One region of the Hafnia sp. CBA7124 genome, then DNA from elsewhere that is predicted to be linked to it. Evidence: predicted binding sites of a transcription regulator. Region 1 holds the regulator's gene; each other region holds the start of a gene.
The links. Region 1 encodes LexA, which represses DNA repair genes until DNA is damaged. Its sites were predicted from a motif close to TNCTGTATGTACATACAGNA; they were not measured.

Region 1 (4,516 bases):
TGACTCCGCAAAGAATGGAGGTGTTGCGTCTGATGGCCTGCCAGAAAGGCACTATCAGTGCTTATGATTTACTGGATTTGCTACGTGTTTCTGAGCCACAGGCTAAGCCGCCGACCATTTATCGCGCTCTCGACTTTTTGCTAGAACAAGGCTTCATCCACAAAGTGGAGTCCACCAATAGCTACGTAATGTGTCATCACATCGAAGAGCCTAGCCATACGTCTGCATTATTTATTTGCCATCGCTGTGGGCAGGTGACTGAGCAAACAACGCAGGATGTGCAGGAACATTTAGAAAAGCTCGCCGCGCTGACGGGGTTCTCACTGCAGCATAGCGTGGTAGAAGCGCATGGTTTATGTCGAGACTGTGGGAAAATTGAGTCTTGCGATAATCGTGATACATGTCATCACGATCATTCCGAACCAAAAAAGAAAAAATAGCGTTTAAATAACGCATAAAAAAGAGCCGCATCTGCGGCTCTCTTTTTAATCATCTGCAATCAATATCAGCAGTGGCACATTATTAATAAAGGAATATCAATAATGGAGTATTTCCCGTTTTAATATTCGTATCCGTTCTTTATTTATAATGCGTATTTGCAGAGTGATTATTTAGGCAAGCAAGTTTAAATATCACCAACGATATTTATTATGATCTTCCCACGCTTTAACTTCTTTTTCAGCGGCTTCTTTCTGATAGCCGTAGCGTTCCTGGATTTTACCTACCAGCTGATCGCGTTTCCCTTCGATTACGGTAAGATCATCGTCGGTTAACTTGCCCCATTTTTCTTTCACTGTGCCTTTAAACTGCTTCCAGTTACCGCTCGCTTGATCTTTATTCATAATAACTCCGTATCACTTATGTAATGGAATATATTCCCCACACATCTGTACTAGATTGAATTAATCACAATTGCGATGTGAGGCATCAGTTAACGTTCACCATTAAGACTAGCGGATACTGAGCATAAAAATATTTTCAGCTAGATAATCGATAATATTTAATAAAAAATCTTCGCAAAAAGGCATAAAAGCAGAGAAAAAACAGGGAATAAGCGGAGAATAATTTTTATCAGTTAGAATGTAAGCAAATATTAATAGCGCGCCATTTTAGGGCAATGCGAAAACTATCGGAATTATCACATTGCCCTCATTGCTTAACGCTATAACAACCTAATTTAATTCAACATTATTGACAGGGAACCAAGTTCTCTCCCGCCAATGACGTCGCCAGACAATCCATAATGAAAGTCCGCGCAACGATAAAAATACCGCTAAAGCCAGCCATAAACCGTGATTACCCAGCCAAGGGAGCGTGAACAGTGTTAAACCATACCCCGCAGCGGCAACGGCCATGCTATTGCGCATTTCAGCACCGCGCGTCGCACCGATAAACATGCCATCCAGCAGGTAACACCATACGCCCAGCAGTGGTAAAACAATTTGCCATGGCAGATAGTGTAATGCCAACGATTGTACTTCTGGCAACGAGGTTAATATCTGGATGATTTGTTGGCCAAATACGGCATATAACATGGCAAAAAATACCGCCACAATACCCGCCTGCCGACAGGCAGAATGCCAAATTTTCTGCAGTTTACGACCGTCGCGTGCACCATAGGCCTGCCCTGAATGGGCTTCCACTGCATAAGCAAAACCATCTAGCGCGTAGGCGGTAAACGTCAGCAAATTCATCAGTACCGCATTCACCGCCACCACTTCACTTCCCATTCTGGCACCCAGAATCGTCAGCGATGAAAAGCATAATTGCAGCAACAAAGAACGCAGCATGATATCGCGATTTAACGCCAACAGACGGCGAAGGTTCCCACGCCACGCATTACGGAAATATTCCAGATGCAGACCGCGCAGTTTCATCACGTGCCAAATCAGACCGAGCCCCAATAAAAAGGTCGCATAGTCGGCAATCACCGTGGCACTTGCTGCACCAGGCACCTTCCAGCCCAACCCAACAACAAACCACAGGTCCAGCGTGATGTTAATAACGTTGCCCACAACCAGCAATATAACCGGCGCACGGGCATATTGAACGCCTAACAGCCAGCCAAGAATAACAAGGTTTGCCAGCGTCGCAGGAGCACCAAGCCAGCGAATCTGCATAAATAGACGAGCCTGCTCCAGCACATCCTCATGACCGCCAACAATTCGCAGCACGCCGTTAATCAAAGGCTGCCGCAGCGCAATAATAGCGAACCCTGCCAGCAACGCTAAGAGCATCGGCTGCACCAACGCACGAGCCAGCGCCGTTTTGTCCCCTGCACCGAATGCTTGCGCAGTCAGTCCCGTCGTGCTCATGCGCAAAAACAGCAGCAGCATAAATAAGAATGACGTCGCCATCGCGCCAACGGCTACGCCACCAAGATAAACAGGGCTATCCAAGTGCCCAATCACCGCGGTATCGACTAGCCCTAATAGCGGAACAGAGATATTCGAAAGGATCATCGGTAGTGCGAGGATCCACAGCGCCTTATCGGTTGGTGTAAGCATTTTCATTTTTTTGAATTCATTCCAGATGAGCTATCCGTTATCTCAACACAAAGAGGCTGCAGTCATGAACAAATATGCCGCATAAAAAAGCCCCAATTAAGGGGCTTAATCTATCGGTGTGATGTCAAACACAACAGGCGAAGTTTTAGATCCAGTCGCCGTTGCGAATAACGCCTACCGCTAAACCTTCGATCGTGAAGTTTTGCTCACGCAGGTCAACAACGATAGGCTCGAAGTCGCTGTTTTCTGGCAACAGCTGAACAATATTGCCTTGTTTTTTCAGACGTTTAACCGTCACCTCATCTTCGATACGCGCAACCACAACCTGGCCATTACGCACATCCTGAGTTTTATGCACGGCCAGCAAATCACCGTCTAAAATGCCGATATCGCGCATCGACATGCCGTTAACGCGTAGTAAGAAATCTGCATTTGGCTTAAACAAAGCAGGATCCACTTGATAATGGCCTTCAATATGTTCTTGCGCTAACAGGGGCTCACCGGCTGCCACGCGGCCAATTAAAGGCAGGCCCGTTTCATCTTCCATCAAAAGACGAATACCACGAGAAGCGCCGGAAACGATCTCGATAACGCCCTTACGCTGCAACGCTTTTAAATGTTCTTCTGCCGCATTAGGAGAGCGGAATCCCAAGCGCTGAGCAATTTCAGCGCGGGTTGGCGGCATGCCAGTTTGTTCAATATGGTCACGAATCAGATCGTAGACTTCCTGCTGTCTGGCTGTAAGTGCTTTCATTCCACCACCTGTTTGTTTATACAGTTTTGCTGTGAGTATATACAGGTAGCGACCATTTTGAAACCGTGAAATACATAAAGATTGAGCCGTAGCGCATCTGATCGGCATTAAGCATGTGTTTTTTGTATTTTCAGCCAGCTACCCATCAATAATCAGCCCATTCATCAGCCATTTTTGGCCGTTTCTGGCGCTCTATAGGTTCGCTGTGGGCGGCCAACTTTTCCATACACAATTTCAGCCATAATCAGATGGCGGCCCGCGCAAAACTCTAAGTAGCGCCGTGCCGTTGTTCGGCTTAGCTTAAGCTCTTGTGCAACGGTTTCAGCGGTATGACGCGCATCCGGATCGGCAAATAACTTCTGCACCTTATCTAAGGTCAACGCATCAATGCCAACTGGCAACTCTTCTTTCTGCTCGCCACGTGCATAGGCATTGAACATATCATCAATCTGACGCTGGCTGGCGCTATCGCTGTTAGCAAGCATCCGCTTGCGTACATGGTAGCGCTCAAGCGTTTGCCCCAAGCGCTCGTAGGCAATCGGCTTCACTAAATAGTCGAATACGCCGCACCGCACCGCCTCTGACACCGTATCCATATCACTTGCCGCGGTGGTGAATACCACACCACCAGGGAAACGCGCCTGAGTTAATTCGTGCAATAGCGTGATGCCTTTGCCATCGGGCAAATAGTTATCCAGCAAGATCAAATCGGGTTTGAATCGCTCAATCATCATTCTGGCCTGAGCAAGATTTCCCGCCAACCATACCTGACCACAGCCGTGGAAATGGCGAATAAACTCCGCATGCATCTCTGCGAGCGGAGTCTCGTCTTCAACAATCAGAATCGTTATTGGTTGTGTCATAAGTCTTTTTCACTTTCGGAATAAATACGGAAAATAAAGTTCCACAAGGTTCATTGTCTTCTAACGTAATCACACCACCACAGCGGCCAACGTAGCTGGCAATCAGATACAGTCCGATGCCATGCTCACCGGCGTCTTCTGTTTTGGTGCTTACCCCTTGCTCAAAAATAGCCTCACGTAAAGACTCAGGAACGCCACATCCTTGATCGGCTACTTCCACGATCACATCCTCGCCCTCGTCGCTAAGGTACAGCTCGACGGTTTTATTACCCTGCGAATTCTTCAGGCTAGCATCAAAAGCATTGTCGAGTAGATTACCCACGATAGCCGCAAACTCAGTGCTATCAAGACCCTCAGGCAACTGACGTAGCTGGCTGCCTTCAACCAAATTA
Region 2 (4,516 bases), 1.5 Mb from region 1:
ACTTTTGTAAGCTCCTGGGGATGAACTCACTTGCCGCCTAGCCACAACTTCAATGCCTTTGACCATATGTTTTCTTATGAGATTTTTTGTAGCGTAGCCAAAACTGGTTGAACATAATGACTAATAACACTGCGCGGGCGACCGCGTTTTTTATTCGAAATACACGCTGGCTGGCTTTTTGCGGGCTGGCTTTTTTGCTGACGGGATGTGGGCCGGAGCAGGTCAACATTGAAGGCAAAACAATGGGGACCTATTACTCTATCAAGTATGTCAGTGAAACAGGGATGCCCGCGCCGGAAAAAATTAAAGCCGAGCTGGATAAGCGTTTGGAGCAGGTTAACGACCAGATGTCGACCTACCGTTCCAACTCTGAGCTGAGCCGTTTTAACCAAAGCACCGAGGTGAATACGCCATTCCCTGTTTCGGCCGCAACGGCGAAAGTGGTTGAAGAGGCTATTCGGATTAATAAAGTGACCGACGGTGCGCTGGATATCACGGTTGGACCATTGGTTAATCTGTGGGGATTTGGGCCAGAAGGGCGTCCCGATCGTATTCCAACGGATGAAGAAATTAATCAACGTCGTGCATGGATCGGCATTGAGCATTTATCCGTGCAGGGTAATGCGCTGGTGAAGAATATTCCTCAGCTTTATCTCGATCTGTCGTCTATTGCGAAAGGGTACGGCGTGGACGTTGTGGCTGAGTATCTTGCTTCGTTAAACATCACTAATTATATGGTGGATATTGGCGGTGAAGTGAGAACGCGGGGCATCAACGGAGACGGTGCGCCGTGGCGCATCGCCATTGAAAAACCGCAGGCAGGATTACAGCAGAGCGCTCAGGTTATTATTCAACCGGGCGAGATGGCTATCGCGACCTCCGGTGATTATCGCAACTATTTTGAGCAGAACGGCCAGCGTTTCTCGCATGAGATTGACCCTAAAACAGGACGTCCAGTCACGCATCATCTGGTTTCGATTACCGTGCTTGCGCCGAGCTGTATGACGGCAGATGGTCTATCTACGGGATTAGACGTGATGGGGCCAGAGCGTGGAATGGCGTTGGCAAACCTGCTGGGTATTCCGGTATTTATGATTGTAAAAACTGAAAACGGTTTTGAAGATCGTTACTCGGATGCCTTTAAGCCTTATTTGGTGCAGGCAAAGAAAGGTAAATAATATGGCGACGGTATTTATTGCGACCTTTGTGGTGTTTTTAGCGGTGATTGCCGGAATGTCTATTGGCTATATCATCAAGCGAAAAAGCATCCACGGAAGCTGCGGCGGCATCGCCAACCTCGGTCTGGAAAAAGTCTGTGATTGCCCAGAGCCCTGCGACGCACGTAAAAAGCGTATGGCGCGTGAAGAAGCCCGGCGCGAAATGCTGGAGAAGCATAGGATTATTTAGTTTTTCATAAACAGCTACCCCCTCCCAACCTCCCCCTTCGCAGGGGGAGGAGCCGATCGAGATTCTCCCCGTCTGCGCAGAACTGTCCCCACCCCAGCGAAGGGATGGGCTAGGGTGGGGTTATCACACCTCTCCTCCCAACTTCCCCCTTGTCAGGGTGAAGCGTCGATCGAGATCCTTATAAATATCACTGAACTGTCCCCTCCCCTGCGAAGGGGAGGGTTAGGGTGGGGTTTTTGTTAATCATGATCGATCCCTAGCTCCACTTCCCTTTCCCTACAAATAACCTGTATACTTATACAGTCATTAACTCCACCATTCTCTCTATGCGCAAAATCATACATGTCGATATGGACTGCTTTTATGCCGCAGTCGAAATGCGTGATTTCCCTGAGTTACGCGATGTACCGCTGGCGATTGGCGGAAGTCGCGATCGCCGAGGGGTGATCAGCACTGCAAACTACGCCGCGCGTAAATTCGGGGTGCGTAGTGCTATGCCGACAGGACAAGCGCTTAAGTTGTGTCCGCATCTCACGTTGCGTCCGGGGAGAATGGAGGTTTACAAAGACGTCTCGCGGCACATACGTGAGATTTTCCAGCGTTATACATCGCTGATAGAGCCGCTGTCGCTCGATGAGGCCTATCTTGATGTCACCGACTGTACCCAGTGTTACGGCTCAGCCACGTTGATTGCAGAGCAGATTCGCAAACAAATTGCCGAAGAGCTCAATCTTACTGCGTCGGCTGGCATTGCCCCGATCAAGTTTCTGGCAAAAATTGCCTCCGATCTCAATAAACCTAACGGCCAATATGTGATTACGCCCGCGCAGGTTGACGATTTTATTCTCACGTTGCCGCTGAAAAAGATCCCCGGCGTTGGCAAGGTAACCGCCGCCAAACTGAGTGAACTGGGGCTGAATACCTGTGCCGATGTGCGTCGCTATAATTTGGCCGAGCTGTTACGTCGTTTTGGCAAGTTTGGGCGCGTGCTTTGGGAACGCTGTCACGGTCAGGATGAGCGAGAAGTGATGCCCGATCGCCTGCGTAAGTCCGTTGGGGTGGAAAGAACGTTGTCAGAAGATATTCACAGCTGGGCAGAGTGCGAGGTTTTACTGGAAAAACTGTATGAAGAACTGGAACGGCGCTTGGCGAAAGTGCAGCCGGATCTGCATATCGCGCGGCAGGGCGTAAAACTCAAATTCCATGATTTTCAGCAGACAACGCAAGAGCATGTGTGGCCGATTCTGGATAAGCGTGATTTATTTCAGGTGGCACGGCAGGCGTGGGATGAACGCCGAAATAGCCGAGGCGTACGGCTGGTGGGGTTACATGTCACGCTGCTCGATCCACAGCTAGAAAAGCAGCTTTCGCTGGATATTGATGGCTAGGCTTTGAGGGCGTGAAGGGATAAAAAAAGCCAACCCGAGGGCTGGCTTCTGTAATACGCAAAGACTTAGCGCTTAGGCTTTCTCTGGGATCGCTTTCAGCAGAGCCGTCAGCAACTGCCAGTATTGGCCTACGCTGGCAATGTGAACTTGCTCATCCGGTGAATGTGGGCCAGTGATGGTTGGGCCGATAGACACCATATCCATTTCTGGGTAAGGCTTTTTGAACAGACCACATTCCAGACCCGCATGGATAACCATGATGTTTGGCGTGGTATCAAACAGCTTCTGGTAAGTCTCACGCACCAAATGCATCACCGGAGAATTTGCATCCGGTTTCCAGCCTGGGTAGCTGCCTTTGGCTTCCACATGCGCACCTGCCAGTTCACCAATAGAGTTCAGTTGGCTAACCACGGCGTCTTTACCGCTGTCGATAAGCGAGCGGATCAGGCAGATAATTTGCGCTTCTTTCGCGTCGGTGGTCACAACACCCACGTTCAGAGACGTTTCTACTACGCCTTTCACTTCGTCGCTCATGCGGATCACGCCGTTTGGCGTGGCGTTCAGCAGGGCAATAAAGCGCTGTTGGCTGTCGGCGGTCAGTGCCTGAGAATCGCTTTGTGCAGTTTCAACCTGAACGCTCAGGTTTTTTTCTACCGCAGCCAGTTCAACTTTCAGCATGTTTTGGAACGTTTCGGCCAGCGTTTTCAGCTTAGCCAGATTCGCGGTAGGTACAGCCAGCACCGCGATGGCTTCGCGTGGGATCGCGTTGCGTAGCGTACCGCCGTTCAGATCCAATACGCGCAGGCCCAATTCAGCAGCGTGACCAGACAGGAAGCGCGCCAGCAGTTTGTTGGCGTTGCCTAAGCCCAAATGAATATCACCACCGGAGTGGCCGCCTTTCAGGCCTTTCAGCGTCAGCTTAACAATGTCGTGTCCAGCAGGAACGGCTTCGCGCTGCAACGGTAGCGTGGTGATGAAGTCGATACCGCCCGCGCAGCCCATGTAAATCTCACCTTCTTCTTCAGAGTCGGTGTTGATCAGAATATCGGCCTGCAACCAGCCCGCTTTCAGGCCAAATGCGCCTTCCATGCCGGCTTCTTCGGTCATGGTCAGCAGCACTTCGATTGGGCCATGAGAAACGCTGTCATCGGCTAAAACAGCCAATGCAGAAGCCATACCGATGCCGTTATCTGCGCCCAGCGTGGTGCCGCGTGCTTTTACCCAATCGCCGTCAATGTATGGCTGGATAGGATCTTTGGTGAAGTCGTGTGCGGTATCGTTATTTTTTTGTGGAACCATGTCCAGATGCGCTTGCAGCACAACCGGCTTACGGTTTTCCATGCCGCGAGAGGCTGGTTTGCGTAGCAGGACGTTGCCTACTTCGTCACGTTCAACGTGGATACCTTTTTCTTCAGCCCATGCAACGATGTGCGTGGCTAATGCTTCTTCATGATACGAAGGGTGAGGAATAGAGCAGATATCCGCAAAAATTTGCCACAGTGGCTGTGGAGATAGCTGAGACAGTTCAGACACGTTAAGTCTCCTGATAATCAGTTGTGCTGCCGATAACAGTGGCACAATAGGGGGTTAAGAGATAAAGCCATTTTTTCAGAGAATACCACTATATTTACTTATGTGGACAGACTAAGGCACTAAATCCGCAATCGAGGTTCCGGCTTTCTGCGAAAGAGACTGGTTTTTATTGCTCTGGCTCTCTATAA
Region 3 (4,516 bases), 1.3 Mb from region 1:
GGCGCGGGAATACGCTATCTGAAACTATCGTGCAGCTGATTGAAGATGCTGAACGCAAAGAACAGTATGCAAACCAGATGTCTTCATTGAAGAAAGATTTACAGTCATTTTTAGGGAAGCCCTCGGAATAACAGCGTGGTTACCCCAAGCACTGCCTTCAATGAACGCTACGTACAATGACCGCTAAGTACAATGACCACTAAGTACAATGTATAAAAAAAGCCTCGCAATGCGAGGCTTTTTGATTAAAGGACCAACGAGTTAACTTAAGCCTGTGGCTGAGTAACTACGTCTTTGATGCCTTTAACTTCGATTTCTACGCGACGGTCTGGAGCCAGGCAGTCGATCAGAGCTGCGCGAGCTTTAACGTTGTCACAGGTAGAACCAGTAACTGGGTCAGCTTTGCCCATGCCACGTGCAGAGATTTTGTCTGCAGGGATACCTTTAGATACCAGGTAATCTACAACGCTCTGTGCGCGCTGTTCAGACAGTTTCTGGTTGTATTGTTCAGAACCGATACGGTCGGTGTAACCCAGAACAACAACAGAACCGTCTTTAGGATCCAAGTTGCTCAGCTGAGAATACATCTGATCCAGAGCCTGCTGGCCTTGTGGTTTCAGAGTTGCTTTGTTGAAGTTGAACAGAACGTCAGACTTCAAAGTGAAACGCTTGGTTTCAACAACTGGAGCTGGAGCTGGTGCTGGAGCAACAACTGGAGCAGCTTCATCCTGACCGAAACGGTAGGTAACACCTACGCTCAGCAGGGTGTTGTCTGGACGTGCAGCAGTTTCGTTAGCATCGCCAATGTTGCTTACGAACTGATAGTCAAGACGGGTAGCCCAGTCTTTGTTCAGTGCGTATTCAACACCGATTGCAGCCAGTGGAGAAACACCGGTGTCGTGGCTGTCGATGTAACGGCCGCGAGTTTCAGAGTTTGCAGAACCGTCAGCGCGCCATACCATACCACCCAGACGAGTATAGATGTCCAGATCGTCAGCAATTGGGTAGCTCAGTTTAGCAGCCAGCTGAACGCCTTGAGATTTGAAAGCACCGTTGTTGTTGCCACGGTATTCCATACGACCTAACCAGTCGTAGCCCATTTCAAAGCCCAGGTATGGGTTTGCTTGGTAACCGAAGAACGCACCGCCGCCTAACTGGTCAGGACGAACGTTGGTGCTACCGAAATGGTTGATGCTGTTGTCGTAGTAGTGGGACCAGCCCAGTTTACCACCAACATACCAAGTATCATCTTTAGGTGCTGCTTGCGCTACGGTAGCGAAACCAGCGAGTGCCACTGCTAATGCGATAGCTGTCTTTTTCATTTTGCGCCTCGTTATCATCCAAATAGGCCAAAGAGCTAGATTGCTACAATTAGCCCTTGGTTAAAATCCTTTGCTAGGTTTTCGCTCGATTAAATACTGTGCCAATTTTCTCGGCGTTATAGAGCAACCTTCGCGATAACAAGTCTACAACGAGATTAGAAACTTACAAGTACGATGTGATATAGCTCAACAAAAAAACCATTAATGTGTACACTTCGTTTAACGTTTTGTTCAAAAAATAAACGTCGTTTTTTTCACAAAAAAGAGCAGTAATGCAGGCGCAATGCGGGTTTCTGCTATAAAATTAAATAATTAGCAGTGAAAAAATAGTGCTAATAAGATTTCTCTTAAATTTACTTAATGAAACAATTTGGACTGAATTTTTAGCAAATTTCGTTGTCCTTGGTCTGGTTCCGAGTTCAGATCGGGTTGCATAACCAGTCCAAAACACTCTCCCTCCTGCGCCGCTTTTCTTAATCTTGCGCGTTCATTTTGAGTTAACGGCGGCAGCCAGCCCAATACAACACTATAGTTACCGCTACGTAGTGCGCACTCCATCGCATAAATAGAATCTACAGGCTCAATCTGATTGAGCTGCATAACCTTACTCGCGGGCAAACCTGAATCAGCCAGCCATTGTTTACTCAGTCTATGTTGCGGATTCAACCAGAGTAACCAGCGAGACTGCTTACCGAGCTGACGCAGTAACGGAAGCAAAAGGAGAGACAACATAGGCTGATGTTCGCTATAGACCAATTCACTGATGACGCCAGCATAGGCATTCCCTTGCTCTTCAGTTTCATGATGCGCTGACGGGCTTAAAAATGATGAGCGTTCGGTGTAGTGATGCAGTGACTGTGTGCGCATGATATGTTCTCGCTGTGTGTACTGTATGAATATACAGTACATGGGTGATCGGCAGAGATCAACCTATTTTTTACAATGCTCTTCGCAAATCTGCGATGAAAACGAGCTAAAGCTAACTTTCAGTTTGGATGCTTTTCGGTAATTCGTTATGTTCTTAATTCACTGTTATTACTCAATAAAGTAACTATTAGTATTGTGAATGCATATCAAGGGAGTTACATATGAAAGGATTGTTAACTGAAAGAGCTGCCGTTGCGTGTGACGTTTTTTCTTCGCTCGGTGCGGTGACTTTTCGCTCGCAGTTTGGAGGTTTTGGTGTATGGCTAGACAAAACCATGTTTGGCGTTGTCTCCGATGGGGAGCTATACCTACGAGCGCATGATGAGCTGAAATCTCGTTTTCTGACTTATGGTATGAAAGCGTTCATTTATACTAAACGAGGAATACCGGTACGTTTAAGTTATTACCGCGTTGAGCATAGCATGTGGGATGACCCTGCCTTTTTGCAGCACCTCGCGAATGCCTCGCTGGAACAGGCAGTGATGCTTAAAAGATCATTGCGGGCGGCAGAAAGTACAGGCCTGAGATCGCTGCCCAATATCAACAATATGATGGAGCGACTCTTGGGGAAAATAGGTATTACGAGTCCCGAGCAGCTGATTAGCATAGGGGAAACAGAAGCATTTGTCCGACTTAAAAAAATGAATGCCAATCTGCACAACCGCTTGCTTTTCGATTTAGCGGGGGCAGTCAGGAAATGCCATGAAGCGGCGCTCTCATATCAGGTTCGAGCCACACTGGATGAATGGTTGAAACAAAATACCTATCGGTGGCAGAAAAAATAGTGTGGTTTACACGTTAACGGGGAGCCCAAATAAGGCTCCCATCAGCGTAGTGCTACTTAGTAATAAATTGAGAGGTTAGGGCAAGGTTAGGCTGGAATAAGCTCACGCTTGAGCTGCATCAGTTCCGGCAGTACGCCCATCATTAGACTTATCTGCTGCACAACTAACTGTTCGGTATTATCAGACGGAGATGCGTACGCTTCCAGACGCTGCTTAAGACCCTGTATAGCCACTTCGGTACGTTCAGCAATGCTATCGTCATAGTTCAGAGCATCGTCCATATAACACGCGGCATCATCCAGCATGCTCAGCACTTCGCCGTTATCCAATTTTTCCCGATGCGCACCTAATGCTGAGATATAGCTAAGCAGCGTATGGTTTAGACACAGCAGACGGAAAGCAGACTCTTGCGTCTGAGCATCATTTTTTGGTTCTGCTGACATGTTTGAAATCACAGATGCCAGCTCCGCATCGCAGTTATGAGCGTCACGTCGCGCGATTCGATAATCCAAACCATTGGATTTGCCCTGATGGTATTGCACCAGAATGGCGTCGAGATAGCGACAATCGGCGTTAAGCGTCTTTTGTACCACCGCAGGCAATGCGCGAAATTTCCAGTCAGGCCATATAAACGTGACCGCTGCCCATGCGATAGCACATCCCACCAGCGTGTCGAAAACTCTTGGCCCCGCGACTTCAAAGCCTTCGCCTAAAAGGTTAAAGCACAATAATACCAACAGCGTGATGAACATGGTGGCATGCGCGTATTGCACGTTACGAAATGCAAAGAACAGCACCCCGCTTATCACGATCAGCAACATTTGGCCGTCGAGTGATGGCACAAAATAGAGGATCGGTAATCCCAACAACACCCCAGCCAGTGTACCAATAATACGCAGCGCCAATCTTCGCTTGGTGGCGTTGTAGTTAGGCTGACAAACGAACAAGCTCGTAAGCAGGATCCAATAGCCGTGATTTAAACCGGTAAATTGAATAAATGCGTAGCCCACGCCTAAGACTATCGACATGCGGACTGCGTGGCGGAAGAGGGCGGATTGCGGAGTGAGATGCCGGCTGATCCGAAGTTTCATGTCATTCCAACCGCTGATGCGATCGTCAGACAGGGTATTTTCCTCTTCACGTTCGGCAGCCAGAGACTGTTCAGATTCAATATTAGCTAGCTGAGCATCTATCGCTTTGAGATTCAGCAGCAGATTAAACAGAGACTTCACTAAAATATGCTGATGGCCGTGCTGCGTAGCAATGCGTTGCAGCGTTGCTTCTAAATGGGTAAAGACTCGTTCAAAGCGTAAATCATGCTGGTATTTCTGCTGAAGCAGGATGGATTGCGATAACTGCGAACAGGCGCGCGCTTGTAGCATCAAGAGGCGCTGGAAGCGGAATAAAACGTCACTATAGCGAAACATCTCGCTCAGTTGCTGGTATTGAAAATGCGAAGAGCTGGCACGTTCGTGAATATCT

Region 2: the regulator LexA is predicted to act here: its motif matches at 1,693-1,712, upstream of dinB (DNA polymerase IV).
Region 3: the regulator LexA is predicted to act here: its motif matches at 2,209-2,228, upstream of sulA (SOS-induced cell division inhibitor SulA).

Annotation. Positions count from the first base shown of each region.
Region 1 covers NZ_AP017469.1:382,674-387,189, reverse strand. The annotation lists gene zur (zinc uptake transcriptional repressor Zur) at 1-440, shown strand, start outside; gene CPY98_RS01775 (CsbD family protein) at 633-842, opposite strand; gene dinF (MATE family efflux transporter DinF) at 1,173-2,513, opposite strand; gene lexA (transcriptional repressor LexA) at 2,653-3,261, opposite strand; gene dpiA (two-component response regulator DpiA) at 3,426-4,124, opposite strand; gene dpiB (sensor histidine kinase DpiB) at 4,093-4,516, opposite strand, start outside.
Region 2 covers NZ_AP017469.1:3,444,070-3,448,585, reverse strand. The annotation lists gene CPY98_RS15845 (FAD:protein FMN transferase) at 117-1,178, shown strand; gene nqrM ((Na+)-NQR maturation NqrM) at 1,180-1,407, shown strand; gene dinB (DNA polymerase IV) at 1,734-2,795, shown strand; gene pepD (beta-Ala-His dipeptidase) at 2,868-4,328, opposite strand.
Region 3 covers NZ_AP017469.1:1,683,657-1,688,172, forward strand. The annotation lists gene matP (macrodomain Ter protein MatP) at 1-131, shown strand, start outside; gene ompA (porin OmpA) at 267-1,322, opposite strand; gene sulA (SOS-induced cell division inhibitor SulA) at 1,680-2,189, opposite strand; gene CPY98_RS07745 (TfoX/Sxy family protein) at 2,411-3,034, shown strand; gene yccS (YccS family putative transporter) at 3,121-4,516, opposite strand, start outside.